Thermopolyspora flexuosa: one gene and its partner. The protein of the gene in region 2 interacts with the protein of the main gene of each other region in a pairwise test. Links are inferred from orthologs where the notes say so. Each region holds a gene or a part of one and is shown on either strand. Other genes may lie near its edges.

Evidence for each region.
Region 1: the proteins of thrS (region 2) and rplA interact in binary tests that used the Escherichia coli proteins (3 or more experiments, as listed by UniProt). The link is inferred for Thermopolyspora flexuosa from one-to-one orthologs.

The regions. Positions count from the first base shown.
Region 1 is NZ_VFPQ01000001.1:4,458,332-4,465,296, forward strand. What follows is about bases 1,232-4,131. They hold rplA (50S ribosomal protein L1), read right to left. Parts: upstream 3,092-4,131; coding sequence 2,372-3,091; downstream 1,232-2,371. Other genes in these bases: rplL (50S ribosomal protein L7/L12), read right to left, coding at 1,232-1,285; rplJ (50S ribosomal protein L10), read right to left, coding at 1,397-1,921; rplK (50S ribosomal protein L11), read right to left, coding at 3,251-3,682; nusG (transcription termination/antitermination protein NusG), read right to left, coding at 4,071-4,131. In the rest of the region: FHX40_RS25895 (hypothetical protein), read right to left, coding at 1-80; FHX40_RS18985 (hypothetical protein), read right to left, coding at 77-577; more of rplL, read right to left, coding at 893-1,231; more of nusG, read right to left, coding at 4,132-4,853; preprotein translocase subunit SecE, read right to left, coding at 4,916-5,164; FHX40_RS19025 (pyridoxal phosphate-dependent aminotransferase), read left to right, coding at 5,548-6,753; FHX40_RS19030 (adenosine deaminase), read left to right, coding at 6,958-6,965. UniProt on the Escherichia coli protein: One of the primary rRNA binding proteins, it binds very close to the 3'-end of the 23S rRNA. Forms part of the L1 stalk. It is often not seen in high-resolution crystal structures, but can be seen in cryo_EM and 3D reconstruction models.
Region 2 is NZ_VFPQ01000001.1:2,231,474-2,238,415, reverse strand. What follows is about bases 2,405-5,281. They hold thrS (threonine--tRNA ligase), read right to left. Parts: upstream 4,887-5,281; coding sequence 2,922-4,886; downstream 2,405-2,921. Other genes in these bases: FHX40_RS09410 (glycoside hydrolase family 25 protein), read right to left, coding at 5,221-5,281; FHX40_RS25465 (Asp23/Gls24 family envelope stress response protein), read left to right, coding at 2,405-2,658. Outside these bases: FHX40_RS09430 (hypothetical protein), read left to right, coding at 1-637; FHX40_RS09425 (HIT family protein), read right to left, coding at 719-1,261; more of FHX40_RS25465, read left to right, coding at 1,447-2,404; more of FHX40_RS09410, read right to left, coding at 5,282-5,883; FHX40_RS09405 (MFS transporter), read left to right, coding at 6,288-6,942. UniProt on the Escherichia coli protein: Catalyzes the attachment of threonine to tRNA(Thr) in a two-step reaction: L-threonine is first activated by ATP to form Thr-AMP and then transferred to the acceptor end of tRNA(Thr). The rate-limiting step is amino acid activation in the presence of tRNA.

The DNA of each region.
Region 1 (6,965 bases), 2.2 Mb from region 2 along the record:
CCCCGCGCCGCGTCGCGGCGGCCCCACCGTCCGCCGGAGGCGTGCGGCCTGTCCGGTTCGCCTGGTCCGCGATGCTTCACCGGGTCTGCTCCGCCTTCGACACGAGCCAGGCGCCGCCCACCTTGCTCACCCGCATGGTCCACCGGTAGTAGCGTTCCTCGAACCTGGGTTTGGTGTCCTCGAACCGGTTCACCGCGTCCGCGACCACGAGCACCTCGGCGGTGTCGAGCTCGGCGTTCATGGACACGAGGCCGACCGCGCGGATCACCCCCGTCTGGACCACCTTGGCGGCGAGCGCCGCCCGCCGCATCTCGGGTGCGTGCCGTTCGTGGGTCTGCCGCGCCTCGCCCGTCGAGGTGGCGATGATGCGCCGGATGTCCTCGTCCACGGTCTTGTGGTTGAGCGAGAGCAGGCTGACCGCGTGCATCGCCGCCGCCCGCATCGCCGCCTCGCGCTCCTCCGCCGCGGTCCGCGCGGCGGCCAGGCCGATCCGGATCCAGACCAGCGCGGCCGCCAGGGCCACGACCAACCCGGCGAGCACGAGCGTGACGACGAGGCGTGGTGTGCTGCGCTCCATCCGGCCTCCCGGTGAGGGTCGCCCGGATCATAACCCGGGCTGACATTCCCGTCCGGGTAGTCCGACGAGATGGGCATCGCCCGGGTTCGGCGCCGGCGCGGATCCACGTGGGGCACCGGCTCCGCGGGGCCGCCGGGCACGGCCGTACGGCCACGCCGTACCGGAGCCGCCGGGGCGCCGGAGTGCCGGGAACGCGAAAAGGGCCGCCACCGGCACCAGGTGACAGCCCTCTTCGTATGTTCCTGCGTCCTTCGGCTTATCCGAAGGAGGTGTGCCGCGTGCCTCAGCGCGCGGGCACGAGACTGCGGCGAAACGTCACTTGATGGTGACGGTGGCGCCGGCGGCCTCCAGGGCGGCCTTGGCCTTCTCCGCGGTCTCCTTGTTGACCTTCTCGAGCAGCGGCTTGGGCGCGCCGTCGACGAGGTCCTTGGCCTCCTTGAGGCCGAGGCTGGTGAGGGCCCGGACCTCCTTGATGACCTGGATCTTCTTGTCGCCGGCGGCCTCGAGGATGACGTCGAACTCGTCCTTCTCCTCGGCCTCCTCGGCCGGGGCGGCACCGCCCGCGGCCGGGGCGGCGGCGACGACGGCGGCCGGGGCGGCGGCCTTGACGTCGAAGGTCTCCTCGAAGAGCTTCACGAACTCGGACAGCTCAAGGAGGGTCATCTCCTTGAAGGCGTCCAGCAGCTCCTCGTTGCTGAGCTTCGCCATGGTGGTCGTTCCTCCCGTGTTTCGTACGTTCGTGCGGGACCGCGGTACGCGAGCTCCGCCAATCCCCTCGGCCGCCGGGGGTGCACGCGCCCCGGCGGCCTGCTCGACGGCTTACTCGCCGGCTTCCTCGCGCTTGGCGCGCAGGGCCTCGGCGAGCCGGGCCATGTTGGTGGGCAGCGCGTTGAAGGTGGCGGCGGCCTGGGCCATCTTCGCCTTCATCGCGCCGGCCAGCTTCGCGAGCAGGACCTCGCGGGACTCCAGGTCGGCGAGCTTGGTGATCTCGGCCGGCGTCATCGGCTTGCCGTCGACGACACCGCCCTTGATGACCAGGAGGGGATTGGCCTTGGCGAAGTCGCGCAGACCCTTGGCGGCCTCGACCACGTCGCCCTTGACGAACGCGATCGCGGTCGGGCCCTTGAGCAGGTCGTCCAGACCGGCGACCCCGGCGTTCTTCGCCGCGATCTTGGCCAGCGTGTTCTTCGCCACGGCGAACTTCGCGTGTCCACCGAGAGTGGAGCGCAGCTCCTGGAGCTGCGCCACGGTGAGACCGCGGTACTCGGTCAGGACGGCAGCGCTGGAGCTCGAGAAGTGGTCGGTGAGCTCGGCAACGACCGTCGCCTTGTCCGCCCTCGCCATGGGCCTCCTTCCTGATGTGCCGCCGGCGAAGGTCCCGGGAACGAACAAAACCCCGGGCGCAGGCGCTCCGGGGTTTCCCAAGCGGGGGTCGGCGCGGCACCTGTCCACGGGCCCGCCACGGATGACCCCAGCGAGAAACGTCCACCACCTGCGCGGGTCGCCCAACACGTGGGACCTTCGGTCACCGGGCCACGAGCAGCCCGGCGACGACCAGCGGTCTTCGGCTCAGGACAGCTTACGGCCTCCGCGCGCACACCGCCAAATCCGACGGGCCCCGAGGTACGGCAATGCCACCCCGGCGTCACGGCACGCCCCGGTACGGCACGGCCGCCCGCGGCCCCTCATCCGGCGCGGCGACGGCCGGCCGTACGCCCGGAAAAGCCCGATGGGCCCCCGCCGTGGCGGCGAGGGCCCATCCAGGTACGTCGATGGCGCGTGACGGGTACGCGATCAGCTCGCGAGCTCCGCGGCGATGTCCCGCGTGATGTTGGGGTCGACCGGGATGCCCGGCCCCATCGTGGAGCTGAAGGTGACCTTCTTCAGGTAGCGGCCCTTGGCGGCGGACGGCTTGAGCCGCAGCACCTCGTCGAGCGCGGCGGCGTAGTTCTCCACGAGCGCGCGCTCGCTGAACGAGGTCTTGCCGATCACCAGGTGGAGGTTCGCGTGCCGGTCGACGCGGAACTCGATCTTGCCGCCCTTGATCTCGGTCACGGCCTTGGCGACGTCCGGCGTCACCGTGCCGGTCTTCGGGTTCGGCATGAGACCACGCGGACCGAGCACCCGGCCCAGCCGGCCGACCTTGCCCATGAGCTCGGGGGTCGCCACCACGGCGTCGAACTCGTTGAGCCGGTTGCCCTTGGAGATCTCCTCGATTAGCTCGTCGGCGCCGACGATGTCGGCGCCCGCCGCGCGGGCCTCCTCGGCGCGCACACCGGTCGCGAAGACCAGGACCCGGGCGGTCTTACCGGTGCCGTGCGGGAGGCTGACGGTGCCGCGGACCATCTGGTCGGCCTTGCGGGGGTCGACGCCGAGCCGCAGCGCCACCTCCACCGTCGCGTCGAACTTGGTGGGCGAGGTCTGCTTGACGAGGCGGGCCGCCTCGGCCGGGGTGTACAGCCGCGAACGGTCGACCAGCGCGGCCGCGTTGCGGTAACCCTTGCTGCGCTTCATCTGCTCACTCCTTACGAGTGAACCGTGGTATGGGCCGCGCCCGGCCCTCCCACGAGTTCTGCCGGGCCCGGACGCCTGCACGCTCCGCGGTCGCGGAGCCGTACGGCGCGGGCGATGGACATGCCGGCGTTACCGGCGGGACGGGAAAACGGTCGGTGATCAGTCGACGATGGTGACACCCATCGACCGCGCGGTGCCGGCGATGATCTTCTCCGCCGCCTCGAGATCGCGGGCGTTGAGGTCCTTCATCTTCATCTCGGCGATCTCGCGGAGCTGCGCCTTGGTGAGCTTGCCCACCTTGTCGCGGTGCGGCACCGCGGAGCCCTTCTGGATGCCCGCGGCCTTCTTGATCAGCTCGGGCGCCGGCGGCGTCTTGGTGACGAAGGTGAAGGTGCGGTCCTCGTAGATGGTGATCTCGACGGGGATGATGTTGCCCCGCTGGGACTCCGTCGCCGCGTTGTACTGCTTGACGAAGTCCATGATGTTGACGCCGTGCGGACCGAGCGCGGTACCGACCGGCGGAGCGGGCGTGGCCTGGCCGGCAGGAAGCTGCACCTTGACCAGCGCGGCGATCTTCTTCTTCGGAGGCATCTGCTCTTTCTCCGGGTCCTTCGTGAACGCCCCACGGATGTGGGGAGACGAGCTGGGCGTGACCAGCGCCGCATCCGGCGCCCCTCACGGCGTGAGGATCGTGCCGGTACCGCCGATAGCGGCGTGCGCTACCGCGACTCCCACATGCGCTGGACCGCCCCAGTTTAGGCGACCGACAGGCTGCGCCCCCGCGCCTCGTGCGAAGACGGGGGATTCAACCGGAGGCCGGTGCTCGGCGCGACACCGACCGTCCGTCGGTGAGGTCCTCGCGCCCTGTCACCGCGAGCCCTGCGGCGAGCCCGCTTGGTCATCGCGAGCATCGGAATCCTACCAAGAACACGCCGACCCCCGGCCGCCGTGCCGGGGGCCCGCGTCGGTCGGGCTCCGATCAGAGCTTGGAGACCTGGTTGAACGACAGCTCGACCGGCGTCTCCCGGCCGAAGATCGACACCAGCACCTTGAGCTTCTGCTGCTCGGGGCTGATCTCGCTCACCGTGGCGGGCAGGGTGGCGAACGGGCCGTCCATGACGGTGACGGACTCGCCGATCTCGAACTCGACCGTGGCGGCCTGGGTCTTGGTCTTCGCCGCCTTGGTCTCCTCCTCCGGCTCGGGGGCGAGCAGCTTCGCCACCTCGTCGAGGGTGAGCGGGCTCGGCTTGTTCGACAGGCCCACGAAACCGGTCACGCCGGGCGTGTTGCGCACGACCGCCCACGACTCGTCGGTGAGCTCCATGCGCACGAGCACGTAGCCGGGGAGCACCCGCTCCTTGACCGGGGTCTTCTTGCCGCCCTTGAACTCGGCGACGGTGTGGGTCGGCACCTCAACCTGGAAGATGTAGTCCTCCATGTTGAGGGACTGGATGCGGCTCTCCAGGTTGGACTTCACCCGGTTCTCGTAACCGGCGTAGGAGTGGACGACGTACCACTCTCCCGGGAGGCCCTTGAGGGTCTCCTTGAACGCCTCCACCGGGTCCACCCCGGCCTCGTCGGGCACGACGTCACCGTCTTCGTCCACGGCGGCGCCCGCCTCGGACCCGACCTGCTGACCGGCCTCGGCCGTGGCGTCGGCGTCGGCCGAACCGGTGGCCGACTCGGCGGCCGCTACCGGCTCTTCCGGCTCGCGATCCCACTCTTCGCGGGACTCACCGGGCGACGGTGGGAACTCGGACACGGTGACTTTCTCTCTACTCGTCGTCGGACTGGGCGGGTTCGGCGGCGAGGTCCACCGGCCGCTCAGGAGCCGCCGAAGACCGCCACCACACCCTGGGTGAACAATGCATCGAAGCCGAACACGATCGCAACCATGATCAGCACGAAAATGAGGACCACGGTGGTGTAGGTGATGAGGTCCCGGCGGCTCGGCCAGACGACCTTCCGGAGCTCGGCGACGACCTGACGGTAGAAGAGTGCCGGCGAGGTGCGCTTGGCCTTCTTCTTCTCGCTTGGCCTGTCCGCGGCCTCGCTGCGGGTGTCGATCGCCACAGTCCTCACCTGCTTCGTCGTGTCCGTCGCATCTTGCGGCGCGCCAACACGCCTAACCCGGTGCGCGGACCGCACTTCGCAGGGCACGAGGGACTCGAACCCCCAACCGCCGGTTTTGGAGACCGGTGCGCTACCAATTGCGCCAGTGCCCTATGTCGCGAACCACCATACCGCCTCGGCGGACCGCCTTGTCCCAGCGTTCGTGAGGACGCCGTGAGGGCGCGTTGCCCCGCGTTCGTGGCTCACTAGATCTGGAAGTGTACGTGCCAACGGCCGCTTCGTCGAACCGAATGACGTCCGCGCACGTCAACGCTACCCCGCCACGGCGCGTACGTCGCGGATATCACAGCGAAACCTCGGCCGTGGTCTGGGACGATGGAGGCATGACCCGTCCCCGCATCTCGAAGCGCATCTCTTCGATCAGCGAATCCGCCACGCTCGCCGTGGACGCCAAGGCCAAGGCGATGAAGGCCGCCGGACGCCCGGTGATCGGCTTCGGCGCAGGCGAGCCCGACTTTCCCACGCCGGACTACATCGTCGAGGCGGCCGTCGAGGCCTGCCGGAACCCGCGGTTCCACAAGTACACCCCGGCCGGCGGCCTGCCCGAGCTGAAGGAGGCGATCGCCGAGAAGACCCGGCGCGACTCCGGGTACTCGGTCGAGCCGTCCCAGGTGCTCGTCACCAACGGCGGCAAGCAGGCGGTCTACGAGGCGTTCGCGACCCTGCTCGACCCGGGCGACGAGGTCCTCGTGGTCGCGCCGTACTGGACCACCTACCCTGAGGCGATCAAGCTCGCGGGCGGTGTCCAGGTCGACGTGGTCACCGACGAGACCACCGGCTACCTCGCCTCGGTCGAGCAGCTCGAGCGCCACCTCACCGAGCGCACCAAGGTGCTGCTGTTCGTCTCGCCGTCGAACCCCACCGGCGCGGTCTACTCGCCCGAGCAGGTGGCCGAGATCGGCCGCTGGGCGGCGGAGAAGGGCCTGTGGGTGGTCACCGACGAGATCTACGAGCACCTGGTGTACGGCGACGCGAGGTTCACCTCGATCGCCACGGCCGTGCCGGAGCTCGGCGACCGCGTGGTGATCCTCAACGGCGTGGCCAAGACCTACGCGATGACCGGGTGGCGGGTCGGCTGGCTGATCGGCCCGAAGGACGTGGTGAAGGCCGCCACGAACCTGCAGTCGCACGCGACCTCGAACGTCTCGAACGTGGCGCAGGCCGCGGCGCTCGCCGCGGTCTCCGGCGACCTGTCCGCGGTGGCCGAGATGCGCACCGCGTTCGACCGGCGCCGCCAGACCATGGTGCGCATGCTCAACGAGATCCCCGGCGTGGTCTGCCCCGAGCCGCTGGGCGCGTTCTACGCCTACCCGTCGGTGAAGAACATCCTCGGCAAGGAGCTGCGCGGCCGCCGCCCGCAGACCTCCGCCGAGCTCGCCGAGGTGATCCTGGAGGAGGCCGAGGTCGCGGTGGTGCCCGGCGAGGCGTTCGGCACCCCGGGCTACTTCCGGCTCTCCTACGCGCTCGGCGACAACGACCTCGTCGAGGGCGTGAGCCGCATCGGCAAGCTGCTCGCCGAGGCGCACTGACGCCCGGCGGGCGGCCCCGCCGTACCGAGCCGATCCCCGGCGGCGACCCTGCGCGGTCGCCGCCGGTTTTTTCATCGCACCGGCCGGCCGTACCCCGGCGCTTCGCCCACCTGCGCGGCGTTGCGACCCGGACGTCCGAAATCCGGTGACAGGGATCGCCCGGAACGGCCACGCGCACCGCGCGGGGTGCGGCACGATATGGCAATGCCACG
Region 2 (6,942 bases):
CCTCCTCGTGGCGGGGGCGCGGGTGTCGATCGTCCGGCTCGGCGGCTTCTGCGCGGCCGGGGGCGTGCTCATCATGGCGATCGCGTTCCTCGACCACCTGCGTCCCCCGGCCGACCAGACCCACCTGGGCCGCTTCGTCGGGCAGGTCGCCGACGGCACCTACCTTCCGGTGATCGCCCGCAAGCTCGACGCGATGCTCCAGACGATGCTGAACCCGAACCTCATGCCGATCGTGGTCACCGCGCTCGGGTTCCTGGTCTTCGCGGTGCTCCGCCCGGGCACGGTCAGCGCGGGCCTCGTCCCGCTCGCCTTCGAGCGGTCGCCGATGCTCAAGGCGGGCCTGGTGGGCTCCCTGGTCTGCGGCGTCGTCGGCACCCTCGTCAACGACTCGGGCGTCGCCGTGCTGTCCATGGTGCTCGGCCTCGCGGTGCCGCTGGTCCTCGCCACGGGGATCGGCATGCTCCGCGAGAACGGGCGTCTCGCCCCGATCGGCCCGGCGGGCGAGGCCTCCCCAGGGCCCTCCGACGGCCCGTCCGGCGGGCGCGAGGGCTCCCCCGGCACCGCGCACCGGGCGCCCTGCGACAAGCCCGCCACGGACTCCTCGGGCCGCGCCGAGGGCCTGCCCGGCCTGATCTGACCGTGCCCGGTGGCCCGGCCGTACGGCGTGCCGGTGCCGGGTGGCGGGACCGCCGCCCGGCACGCGGCCGGGCCGGGACGGTCAGGAGGGCCAGGCCTCGGCGACGAGCTCGCGGGTCTCGCGGAGCAGCTGGGGCAGGACGCGGGTGTGGCCGACGATCGGCATGAAGTTGGTGTCGCCGCCCCACCGCGGGACGATGTGCTGGTGCAGGTGGGCGGCGATCCCGGCGCCCGCGACCTGGCCGAGGTTGAGGCCGACGTTGAAGCCCTGGGCGCCGCTCGCCTTGCGGAGGGCCTGGATGGCGCGCTTGGTGAAGTCCGCGATCTCGGCCGTCTCCGCCTCGTTCAGCTCCACGTAGTCGGCGATGTGCCGGTACGGGCAGATCATCAGGTGACCCGAGTTGTACGGGTACAGGTTGAGGACGGCGAAGACGGTACTGCCGCGCGCGAGGATGAGCCCGTCCTCGTCGCTCATCTTCGGGATCTCGCAGAACGGGCAGCCGTCTCCCGGTCCGGAGCCGGTCGGCTTGTTCTCCCCTCTGATGTAGGCCATGCGGTGAGGCGTCCACAGGCGCTGGAAGTTGTCCGGCACCCCCACCCCGGCCTGCTCAATCGGCTCCTGCATGTCTTGCAGCATAGGACCCCCGCGGCCCGTTCCGGGCAGGGTGCCCCCGACGGGACGGTCGTCCGCTTCCGGACGGATGCCCGGAACCGGCCTGTGGTGTGTGTGACATCCGAGGCGACAGGGGCGGAAAGATCGGGCAGAATTCCGAATCGCTGCGCAGAGGCACCCGAAGGAGCGATCCACCAATGAGCGAAGCCATCGCCGCAGAGGATTCGGCCGAGACGACGCCCGGCACGGCCCGCGGCGCCGAGGGCGACGAGCACGTCCCTTCGCGCCCGTCGCCGTCCTCCTCATCGGCGTTCTCTTCGTCCACGTTCGCCACCTCGGTGTTCTCCGCGGAGCCCGCGGCGACCGACTACTCCACCTCGGTGTTCTCGTCCGAGCGGTTCTCCTCGGCCGAGCCCGCCTCGGCCGAGTCGTCCTCCGGGTTCGACTCCGAGCCCTCCTCGCCGCGGCTCACCACCACCGGCCACACCGCCTCCGGGTTCGCCGCGACGGGCTACACCGGCTCGTCGTACGGCTCGGCCGAGGACACGCAGGCCGAGCCCGAGCGGCCCGAGACCGGCGCCTCCGGCCTTGCGGCCTCCGCCGACCCGGCGGAGGCCGCCTCGGCGGTGACCGACAGCGCGGCCTCCGAGCCGGCGCCGGCCGACCCGGGGGCGTCCGGCCCCGCATCCTCCGACCCGGTGGACTCCGGCCCGGCCGACGCCGCGCCGTCCGAGGCGGAGCCGTTCGCGACGTCGTCCGCCTCCGGCGCGGTGACCACGATGTCGGTCTCCCTGTGGACCGCGTCCACGACGAGCACCGCCCCGGCCGCGGCCGAGTCCCCGTCGCCGGACTCCTCCGGCACGGAACGCTCCGCCGCCGACGCCTCGGACTCGGACGCCGATGCCGTCTCCGGCGCGGTCGTGCCCGTGGCCGACGCGGAGCCCGCCGTCCGGGTGACGCCCCGGCCGCGCCCGCTGCGGGGCGCCACCACGATGGAGACGGTCACCGCGGCCGTGGTGAAGGGCCGGATAAGGGTCGCGGACGAGGTGGTGGAGAAGATCGCGGCCCTCGCCACCCGGGAGGTGCCCGGCGTGGCCGACCTCGGCAGCGATCCGGAGCACGGCCACGAACCGGACGGCCGGGCGGGGGCCGAGGGCGTCCGCCCGATCCCGGGCGTGCGCGCGCAGGTGGAGGAACGCCAGGTCGCGATCGACGTCACCATCGTCGTCGAGTACGGCCGCGTGATCCTCGACGTCGCGAACGAGGTCAAGATCAACGTGGCCCGGGCGGTGAGCCGCATGGTCGGCCTGCGCGTGGTCGAGGTCAACGTCACCGTGGAGGACGTGCGGATGCCGGGCCCGTCCCACCCGGGCCCGCAGAACGACGGCGAGGCCGCCGCGCTCGCCTGATCCCGGCGGGACGGCCCTCCCCCACGGCTCGCCGGGCGAGGCCGCACGAAGGCGCGGCGGGCCTCCCACCGGCCACCGCGCCTTCAGGGGCTGCGCGACGTCTCGGAGGTCGTCGCGGCGCGCGGGCGAGCGTCAGACGACGCCCGGCCGTACCCGCCGCCGGTCAGGCACGGATCCTCCGCCAGGGCCGCTGGAAAAGCGCGCGGAAACGACACCGCGGGGCACGCCCGGTCGTCCGGGGCGCCCCGCGGCGACGGTCACGCTCAGATCTGGATGCGGTTCTCCACGGCGTTCACGATCTCCTCGATCGCCTCGTCGATCGGCACGCCGTTCTTCTGCTCGCCGGTGCGGTACCGGAAGGACACCGCGTTCTTCGACACGTCGTCGTCGCCCGCGAGAAGCATGTAGGGGATCTTCTGCTTCTGCGCGTTGCGGATCTTCTTCTGCATGCGGTCCGCGGAGGCGTCGACCTCGGCCCGGATGCCCTTCTCGCGCAGCCTCGCCACCACCCGCTCCAGGTGCGGCACGTGCTCGTCCGCGATCGGGATGCCGACCACCTGCACCGGGGCGAGCCACGGCGGCAGCGCGCCCGCGTAGTGCTCGAGCAGGATGGCGAAGAACCGCTCGACCGACCCGAACAGCGCCCGGTGGATCATGTACGGCCGGCGCCGGGTGCCGTCGGCCGCCTGGTACTCCAGGTCGAACCGCTGCGGCATCTGCAGGTCGACCTGGAGGGTGGACAGCTGCCAGCGGCGGCCGATCGCGTCCTTGATGTGGACGTCGATCTTCGGGGCGTAGAAGGCGCCCTCACCCTCGGCGACCTTGTACGGCAGGCCGGACTTCTCCAGCGCGTGCCGCAGCGCCTCGGTGGCCTCCTCCCACTGCTCGATCTCGCCGACGAACTTCTCCGGCCGGGTGGACAGCTCGGCCTCGAACTCGGTGAGCCCGTAGTCGCGCAGCAGGTCGAGCACGAACTGCAGCAGCGAGGCGAGCTCGTCGGCGAGCTGCTCGGGGGTGCAGAAGATGTGCGAGTCGTCCTGGGTGAAGCCCCGCGCCCGGGTGAGGCCGTGCAGCACGCCCGACTTCTCGAACCGGTACACGGTGCCGAGCTCGAACATGCGCAGCGGCAGGTCGCGGTAGGACCGCCCCCTCGACTTGTAGATCATGATGTGGAAGGGGCAGTTCATCGGCTTGGGGTAGTAGGTCGCCCCCTCCATCTCCATCGGGGGGTACATGCCCTCGGCGTACCACCCCAGGTGCCCGGAGATCTCGAACAGGGTCGACTTGGAGATGTGCGGGGTGACCACGAACTGGTAGCCGGCCCGCTCGTGCCGCCGCCGCGAGTACTCCTCCAGCACCCGGCGGGTGATGCCGCCCTTGGGGTGCCACACCGCGAGGCCGCCGCCGATCTCCGGCGGGAAGGAGAACAGGTCGAGCTCGACGCCGAGCTTGCGGTGGTCGCGCTTCTCGGCCTCCTCGAGCATGTGCAGGTACTCGTCCTGCCGCTCCTTCGACTCCCAGGCGGTGCCGTAGATGCGCTGCAGCTGCGGGTTCTTCTCACTGCCGCGCCAGTACGCGCCGCCGCTGCGCATCAGCTTGAAGGCGGCGATCGCCTTGGTCGACGGCACGTGCGGCCCCCGGCACAGGTCCTTCCAGCGCACCTCGCCGGTCTTGGGGTCGAGGTTGTCGTAGATGGTCAGCTCGGCCCCGCCGACCTCGACGCTCTCCTCCTCGGAGGCACCGCCCTTGAGCCCGATCAGCTCCAGCTTGTACGGCTCGGCCGCGAGCTCCTGCCGTGCCTCCTCGTCGCTGACCCGGCGCCGCCGGAACTCCTGCCCCTGCTTGACGATCTCGCGCATGCGCTTCTCGATGCGCTTGAGATCCTCCGGGGTGAACGGCTGGGCGACGTCGAAGTCGTAGTAGAAGCCGTTCTCCACCGGCGGGCCGATGCCGAGCTTCGCCTCGGGGAACAGGTCCTGCACGGCCTGGGCGAGCACGTGCGCGGTGGAGTGCCGCATGATCGCCCGGCCCTCCTCCGAGTCGATGGTGATCGGCTCGACCACGTCGCCCTCGGCGAGCACGTGGGAAAGGTCGCGGGCCTGGCCGTTCACCCTGGCCGCGATCACGGTGCGGCCGTCGGCGGAGAGCGCCTCACCGGCCGTGGTGCCCGCCGCCACCGCACGCTCGGTTCCGTCGAGGGTGATGCGGATCTGGGACACGGTGGACACACGGACTCCTTGACTGGTCGATGAGGCTGATTCGCTGGGGTCAGATGCTACCGAGTCACGGCCGTCACCGGGTACCGGCGGCGCCATGCGCTCCTCTCCTTCCACCGTCGAGGGGAGCGGGCCGAGGAAGAACAAAACCCCGGGACCGCTCCCGGGGCTGCTGGCTACGCCACTTCCTCAGTGCACGCGACCGCACCGCCGGGCCGGGCCCGGCGTGGTCGTCAGGAACTCGACCGCGGCCGCCATGTCCCCCATGATACGCCCGCCGCGGCGCGCGCACGCCCGGCCGCGCGGACCCGGCCCGTGACCGCCCCGGCCGCGGCGGCGGCCCGGGTCACCGGTCGGCGCGGCGGTCGCGGGCGCGGCGCCGGGCGGCGGGCCTGCGGCGCCGCTTGCCGTACCGGACGAGCTCGCCCCGGGTGCCGTCGAAGACGTTCCGGTCGATGGGGCTGTTGGCGTACTGGTGGATCGTCCAGGTCTCCCACGGCTCGGGCACGACCGGATCGCCCTTGGGGTAGCTGGGCGCGGCGATCCACAGCGGCAGCACCTCGAGCCCGTCGCAGTGGCCCTGCATGGCGAAGGTGTAGTGGGTGTAGACGAACGGCCGCACGCCGGTGCGCTCGATCACCGCGGCGCACCAGCGGCGGGCGAACCGGGCCACCTCGTGCGGCCTGCGGCGGTCGTTCGTCTCCAGGTCGAGGGCGAGCAGGTCGCCGTGGCGCAGCCCGGGGCGCCCGGAGGCGGCGCAGGCCCGCCGTACCGCCTTGAGGAAGTGCATCGCCTGCTCCTCGGGGTTCTTGCCGCCCGGCCGGGCGAAGTGGTAGGCGCCGCGGACGATCCAGTTCTCCCGCATGCCCTCCCAGTTGCGTTCGAACCACGGGTCGACGAACGTGTCGCCCTCGGTGGCCTTGGCGAAGGCGAAGGCGACACCGCGCTCGGCATGCGCCCGCCAGTCGACGCGGCGCTGCCAGTTCGAGACGTCGATGCCCTTCAGCACGCGATCCCCCCGTGAACGGTTCGCCAAAAAGATCAATTACTGCGATCCTAACCGCGAAAGCCCACGAAATCGGGCAAGAGATTGCTCTCCGTAATTAATATGTCGCTCTTCGCGTACGGTGCACTCAACCCCAGCCGGGGTGACCATGGGGCGCCGGGCCGGCGCGGCGGGCGGGCCACGCCTCCTCGGGGAGGGCGTGACGGCCGCCCGGAACGGGGAGAAAACGGCACGGGACGCGGCCGGCCGCCGCGGAGCGGTCCGGCCCCGTGGCGCGACGCCGCCGCTCCCGGCGGGGTGCGCGGGCGTCCGGCGCTCGCCGGAGGGCGGCGTCGGCGCAGCTGAGGCCCCCGAATAGGCTCGCAACCGTCGTCGTCTGCACCGGGGTTCAACGAAATGGTGTCACCGTGACCGAGCTCAGCCGCCGCCGGCGGATCGCGGTCCTGCTGCTGTGCTGCACGAGCCTGTTCATCGTGTCGCTGGACGCGACCATCGTGAACATCGCGCTGCCGGTGATCGCCCGGGACCTGCACGCCCCGATCTCCGGCATGCAGTGGGTGGTCGACGCCTACGTGCTCGTGGTAGGCGGCCTGCTCATGCTCTCCGGCTCCACCGCCGACCGGGTCGGCCGGCGCCGGGTGTTCCAGATCGGCCTCGCGCTGTTCTCGCTCGGCTCGCTGCTGTGCAGCGTCGCCCCGAGCCTGGGCTGGCTGATCGCGTTCCGCATGCTGCAGGCAACCGGCGGCTCGATGCTCAACCCGGTGGCGATGTCGATCATCGCGAACGTATTCACCGACCCGCGGGAGCGCGCCCGGGCGATCGGGGTGTGGGGCGGCATCGGCGGCATCAGCCTGGCGGCGGGACCGCCGGTCGGCGGGCTCATCGTGGAGACGCTGGGCTGGCCGGGCATCTTCTGGATCAACGTGCCGATCGGCGTCGCGACGATCGTGCTCACCGCGCTGCTCGTGCCCGAGTCGCGGGCGCCGCGCCCGCGCCGCCTCGACCCGCTCGGCCAGCTGCTCGTCATGGCGACGCTGACGACGCTGTGCTTCGGCATCATCG